2 regions of the Paenibacillus yonginensis genome follow, and region 2 is predicted to be linked to the other one. Evidence: riboswitches for the same ligand, from Rfam matches in the RefSeq annotation. Region 2 holds a riboswitch; the other holds the start of a gene.

Region 1 (3,417 bases), 1.6 Mb from region 2:
ATGAGCATTGCAATGGTCATTGGGCCGGCGCTAGGACTTTTCCTCTGGAAGGATAAGAACGTCAATGTATTGCTGCTAGGTGTTGCGGTCATAGCGGCCTTGTCGCTGCTGTTTACGCTGCTGATCAAGCTGCCGCGCCGGGAGGGCGCCGTGGACAGCAGCAGTGTCGCTGAAACGGAAGCTGCCGGGCCCGAAACCTCAGGTGTCCCTGTCTCCACCGGGAAAAAACGGCTCGGCCTCAGCCAATTCATCGAACCCAAAGCGGTGCCGATTTCGCTCGTCGGATTTATTTTGGCCTTTTCCTACAGCTCTTTATCGGGTTTCATGTCCTCTTTCACGGCTGAAATTCATCAAACCAAGGTGACGAGTTATTTCTTTGTTGTGTTTGCGGTCATGATCGTGGCGTTCCGCCCTGTGATCGGTAAAATTTTTGACCGTTATAAAGAGCATTATTTGTATTATCCTGGAATCGTGCTGTTTGCGGTCGGCATGGTGGTCATGAGTCAGGCTCACTCGGCAGCCATGGTGCTGATTTCAGGTGTAGTGATGGGCATCGGCTATGGCGCCTTGCTGCCTTGCTTCCAAGCGCTTGCCTTAAAGCTTTCTCCGGCCCACCGGCGGGGCAGCGCTAACGGAACCTTTTTCCTGTTGTTCGATCTGGGTTACGGTTTGGGTTCCTATTTCATGGGAATGATTGCTTCTTACAGCGATTACCGGGTCATGTATCTGGTGGCTGGTTTAATTCCGTTGCTGTCCGTAGCGGTTTATTATATCCTGCACCACCGTCATGCGGCGAAACACGCAGTTCCAGGACAAGGGGCCAAGGCGGTTTAACGGTGTTGGACGATCTAAACCGCCGGATTTCCTGTGTCACCGCAACGTGTTTCGCAAAGCGTTGATATGGGCAAACCTGCTTAACTGACAATGGCTGCATAACTGCAGCTGCAACAAAAAACGGCGGAAACACTCCGATAAGGAGCTGTCCGCCGTTTTTTTCATGTGCGAGAATTCAGTTCAGCTGGCTTGATGCAAAAGCTTGAGAGCCATACGTTCGGAGCCTTTTACAGAAAAAGCACCGCCGCCAAAGCAAGTACAGCCGGCAGACCCTGCACCAGCAAAATGGACCTTTTGGCCGTAGCCCCGCCGTAGACCGCTGCTACGATGACGCAGATCAGGAAAAAAATCTCGATTTGCCGGCCTATGGCTGCATCCGGGTGAAGCATTCCCCAGAACAAACCGGCCGCCAGAAAGCCGTTATATAATCCCTGGTTAGCGGCCAAGGATTTGGAGGCCTCAGCCACCTCTTTGGTGGTACCAAAGGTTTTCATGCCTCTGGGGGTCGTCCACAGAAACATTTCCAAAACAAATATGTAAATATGTTCTACTGCTACTAAAGCTACCAGGATAAGAGCGATCAAGACTTCACCTCTTCATTCAAATTTATTCTATTTTAACGCAAAGATCGCCTCAGCAGTACAAAAAAGAGCCCGGTAAAGCTACCGTGGCTCCTTTTTTAAATTAGTTTCAAGTACAACAGCGCAGGATCCAGGCGCAAACCGGCCAGAAGTGCGGGCGGGAATCAGGGTTTTGGCGGCCTGTTATCCCTTAGAGGTACGAAAAAGATCGAAGTTTCGAAGAGGGAAATCAAAACTATTAAAAATTTTGTCGAAGTATAACTAAAAATTTGAACCAATTGACAGACTGTTTTTGTATGGTATATATTGGTTCAGACGGAATCTCCTTCTTTCTTTTTTCAATGGAGAATGTCACATTCCGGACTCTATCAGCCTATTAAATAGCCTTAGCCTTAAACGATAACGGTAATTCAATTACATATTTGGCACACTAACCGAAAGGTTAGCTCGCAAAGCCTCGGAATCTACAAGTCTTGACCCAGGTCTCTGACTCATGATCGTCCGGCTGCACTTAACATCGTTAATGCGGCCGGGCTTTTTTTGCGTTAGGGGAAGGAAAGGAACTTACATAAGGAGGCGTGTATGTACAAGTATTTCAAAGTTGTGATGTCGTGGATGTGCGTAGTACTGGTTTTTACAGGTTTTATTCCGGCCAATCTGTTCGTGGGTTCTGCGGCTGCGGCTTCAGGCGAACTGATTTGGCCAAATCCCGGAGCCATTAACTTGACCAAAACTGCTGTACCGGCAGGGGAGCAGGGGAAATGGAAAGTCACCTTGACGGTCGAGGGGAAAAATATCCAGACCAGCTCGGACGTAGTTCTGTTGATCGACAAATCGTCCAGTATGAGGGATGGCAGCCGGATGAACAGCGCCAAAACCGCAGCGAAGAAGTTTGTGGACAATCTGCTGATCAAGGATGCAAATACCAGAATCGCTTTGGTGACCTTTGGTACATCCGCTGCAAAACTTTCTGATTTTAAAGGGACTGACCAGAAGGCTGCATTAACCACTGAGATCAGTAAAATAAGTGCTGGGGATTATGGAAGGAATATTGAATATACCAATATTCAAAGCGGCCTCCGGGAAGCAGGGAATCTGCTGCAGGGAAGCACGGCTGACAATAAGGTCATTGTGCTGCTCAGTGACGGAGCACCTACGCGCAGCTACGAAGCAAAAAGTGCAGAGGCTTTTAATTGGCAGGGCGGGGAGTATGACTTCCGACTTTCTAACTTTGACTACTCCAGCGTGAAGGGCTCAAGCGGCGATTATGAACTCCCAAAAAAACAACAGTATACCCTTACCGGAGCAAATAAAAAGAAATATACAGTTTCGGATAATGGAATTCCAACTCTGTCCGAAGCTAAACTGATTCAGGATCAAGGATACGGCATTTACTCTATTGGCTTGGAGGTTGGGAAAGACGAGGATGCCCAGTACGTCTTAAATAACGTACAGAACCGGGGATACTTTTCCTCCAACAGCTCCGATCTGAGCAAGGTATTTGGGGAACTCTCCAGCAAAATCTCTTATGCAGCACAAGACGCCACAGTCATAGACCCTATGGGCGATATGTTTAATCTGGTTGGTGATCCTGTAGTTTCGCAAGGCGAAATTAAATGGGACAAGGGGAAAGAAACGTTTACCTGGATGATTGGAAACGTGATTGAAGGCGCTCCGGCGACTTTGACTTATACCGTCCAAATGGACCAGTCCAAAAATCCAAATCCAAACAACTTGTACCCGACGAATGGAACAACAACTATTTCCTATACCGATGTCAACGGTAAAGAAACCTCCAAGAACTTTGAGGTGCCTCAGGTCAGCTTCGGCAAGGGGTCCATTAAAGTCAAAGGTTATCATGTCAACGTGGAAGGCAAACCGGTAAATGCTGAAGGGGTAGTCGTAGACCGGCCTGACCTTGCGGAGCAGTTTTACAATGATCCTTTCTCTCAGAACGGGCAAGAATCGCTGGATATCGGAAAAACTTACTCCGTAACGGCTA
Region 2 (3,417 bases):
AATAATGAAATAAATGACCGGGAGCTTGTATTCTTTGGCTGTCAGCACTTCCGTCCCGTTCATGAAAAAGGAGCCGTCCCCGGCGATCACCGCTACCGGACGTGATGAATCTCCAAGGTAAACGCCGGGCCCGCCGGCCATTGCTGAACCCATGGCTCCGTAATTCAGATTGATTTCGAAATCCCCGCCGTCCGGAACCTCTAGGTACTTCACGACAAAGTTGGTAAATTCGCCGATATCGCAAACATAGCGGGTTTCCTTCGGCATCACCCTGGCAAGCTTCTCAAGGAAGAGACGCAGCGATAACCCGGTATGGTTCTTCTCATACGGAGTATTCAGCGGCAGCGGTTTAACAAACGGCCGATCCGACGGTTCGACCTGCTCAAGCAGTCTTGGCAGCACATCCCGCAAGTCGGCATGGATCGCAACCTCCGCCGGAAACACCTTGCCCAGCTCTTTGGCATCCCGGTCAATCTGGATCACCTTGCGGCCCTGTACCAGCACGTCGTTGAAATTACAGGTCGACGCTTCGCCAAGGCTTGTTCCCAAGATCAGCAAGCAGGTAGCCTCACCAGAAGCAACGTAATCACTGGCTGCATCCGTACTTGAGAATCCGTAATTGCCGAGATTCAGCGGGAACTCCGCTGGAATAATCCCTTTGGCGGAAGGGGTGGTTATGATAGGCCACTGCAGCCGTTCGCTCAGCGCCATGATTTCCCCGGAAACGGCTCTTCCTCCCCGGCCAACCATAATCAACCCCCGTTCTTCCCCGCTCATAATCGAAGCAGCCTGGCCAAGCTTTACCGGCTCGTAGTCCGGGCGCTGCAGTTCAGAAGCAACGGGCGCCGCCGGGAGCGGCAGAATGGCTTCGCTGCGCTGGACATCAATCGGCACCGAAATATGTACAGGCCCACAAGGCGGCGTAAGCGCAATACGGACGGCTTTATCCAGTTCGGCAAGCACATCGGCTTCATCCATCACCGTATGGCTGTATTTTGTAATCGGTCTGACGATATGCTGGGCATCCATCTCCTGGATCGCGCCCTTGCCAATCTGCCAGCGGTTCACATAACCGGTGACAATCAGCATCGGGGCTTTGGCCCGCATCGCGTCGGCGATGCCGTTCATCATGTTCCCCACGCCCACCGCACCCGCTCCGGCGCAGACGGAAAGCCGGCCTGTTGTGCTGGCATACCGCGCGGCCATGTAGGCGGCCCCGGCTTCATTTTTCGTAATGATCGGTTTGATGTCCACATCAATTAAAGCATCGTAGATCGGTCCGATAATTCCCGCCGGAATTCCAAATACGAATTCAACTCCGGTTTGTTTCAAATACTTCAGCATGGCTTCGGCAATATTCATGATCTATTCCCAACCCCTTATCCAAGAATTTGAAAAACACTCCGGTATTGTTCCACCAGACGTTCGGCGCGCTGAATTTCCTCTTGTCCAAAATAATGAAGTTGTCCGATAGAGGCCACGACTACAATGCCTTCCACGGTTCCTTCCTCCACAACCGGCAAAATCATAATGCTGTCGATGCCGAAGAGAAAAAATTCATCAACGGAACGGGGATCATTTTTGACGTCCTGCACCACAGCGGTGTGCGGCCGGGCAATGATGGACTGAAGAAGCTTGTCGTTCTCGATATAAACCGGGTTCGCGGCATGCGTCTGCTTCCACTTCTCGATCCCCAAATGATCGGTTTTGGTCTTGAGCACCGGTTCGAGATGGCCCTCCACAATTTGATGGTAGGCAATGTCAGGTACACCGGTAAGCCGGCTAAGTTCTTCAAATAGCAAAGGCAATTGTTCCACTCCTGCCCCTCCTTATCAGTCGTTGATTATGAAGGTGCCTGTTTGATTAGCTGGTTCCTTTAGTTGTATCGGCCCCCCCTTTTCTTGGAAGTTCCCGCGGCAATGAGGCGAATCCTCCAGGTTAAAGACACAAAAAAAGAGACTTTCAAGCTCAGAAAGTCCCGGCGGCCAAAAAACAAAGAAGTGAGAAGCCTAAGATTGGCAGCCCGGCGGTCGTAGTTCAATCACCTTAGATCCGTGGTTTTGCGTCCCAGCCTTTCGGACTGGTTTGCTATTTACTTCTTATCATTCAGCTATGATGTTGTAACTCCACAATCTATCGAACCGCGGCATCCCTCAATAGATCGTTCGAAGACTAGACTATATTATATATCGGAACTGCAGGTAATATTTTTCATAGTTTGCATGTAAAATTCAATTTTTTTCAACTATTTGCCTCTTTTTCTGCATTTCCATCCAAACCTTGAAGGCAGGCTTACTCTTCTTATAAAATAAAGAACAGGCCAACATTAGCAGATTGGGGACTATACATTGAAAACATTCAAAAAAGTTTATATCGAAATTACAAGCGTATGTAATCTGGCATGCAGCTTCTGCCCCCAGACGGCACGAAAAGCCAATTTCATGAAACCGGAAATGTTCAATGACATTCTGGATCAGATTAAACCGCATACAAACCATATTTATCTTCATGTTAAGGGCGAGCCGCTGCTTCATCCCAAGATCGACCTGCTGCTCGACGCCGCCCATGAGAAAGGCTTTAAGGTCAATATTACAACCAACGGTACGCTGCTGCACAAAGCCGGGGCCAAAATTCTGGGCAAACCGGCGCTGCGTCAGATGAATTTCTCGCTGCACAGCTTTGACGGCCATGAAGGCTCGGAAGACCGCGAAGGCTACGTCGGTTCCGTGCTCCGGTTCGCCAGGGAAGCCGCAGAGCAAGGCGTACTGATCTCTTTCCGTTTATGGAATCTGACCGAAGACAACCTGACCAACGCTCAGCGTCAGCGGAACCGCGAAACCCTTTCCATGCTGGAGAAAGAATTTGAGCTTGCTTATAAGATCGAAGAGAAAGTCGAGCCCGGCAAAGGCGTTAAGATCGCCAAGAACATCTACCTGAACCAGGATTATGAATTTCAGTGGCCGAGCCTCAGCGCGCCGGAGGATGATGGCAAAGGCTTCTGCCATGGTCTGCGCACACAGGCCGGCGTACTGGTAGATGGAACCGTTGTCCCGTGCTGCCTGGATGGCGAAGGGGTCATCAATCTCGGCAACGTGCAGTCCAGCAGCTTCTCCGAAATCGTGGAAAGCGAACGGGCGAACAACTTGTTTTATGGTTTCTCTAGAAGAGAAGCCGTGGAAGAGCTGTGCCGCAAATGCGGTTACCGCAAAAGATTCGGAACCGGCGCTTAAAGCATGCTCACCCCGCGCGCCACTCTCGCGTCCCTCTAGCGGAAGGGTTTTCCCTTGTTTTAGCCGTTTAGCAGAACGGGTAATTAGTAGAAATGCCTGTTTCTGTGCATGCTAAGTCCAGACTGCTGTATAACGGCTGACAGGAACATGTCAAACACCGACATAAGGGGAAGTCGACCATGAAACT

The links. A riboswitch is a leader RNA that binds a small molecule or an ion and turns the genes downstream of it on or off. The one in region 2 is predicted to bind cyclic di-GMP.
Region 1: another riboswitch for cyclic di-GMP. It lies ahead of AWM70_RS17885 (S-layer homology domain-containing protein); the one in region 2 lies ahead of AWM70_RS02470 (GAF domain-containing protein).

The regions. Positions count from the first base shown of each region.
Region 1 covers NZ_CP014167.1:3,930,443-3,933,859, reverse strand. The annotation lists gene AWM70_RS17895 (MFS transporter) at 1-834, shown strand, start outside; gene AWM70_RS17890 (DUF1304 domain-containing protein) at 1,062-1,418, opposite strand; cyclic di-GMP riboswitch class I at 1,830-1,928, shown strand; gene AWM70_RS17885 (S-layer homology domain-containing protein) at 1,998-3,417, shown strand, end outside.
Region 2 covers NZ_CP014167.1:550,088-553,504, reverse strand. The annotation lists gene AWM70_RS02475 (thiamine pyrophosphate-binding protein) at 1-1,362, opposite strand, end outside; gene AWM70_RS02470 (GAF domain-containing protein) at 1,380-1,817, opposite strand; cyclic di-GMP riboswitch class I at 2,015-2,100, opposite strand; gene AWM70_RS02465 (radical SAM/SPASM domain-containing protein) at 2,349-3,230, shown strand; gene speD (adenosylmethionine decarboxylase) at 3,410-3,417, shown strand, end outside.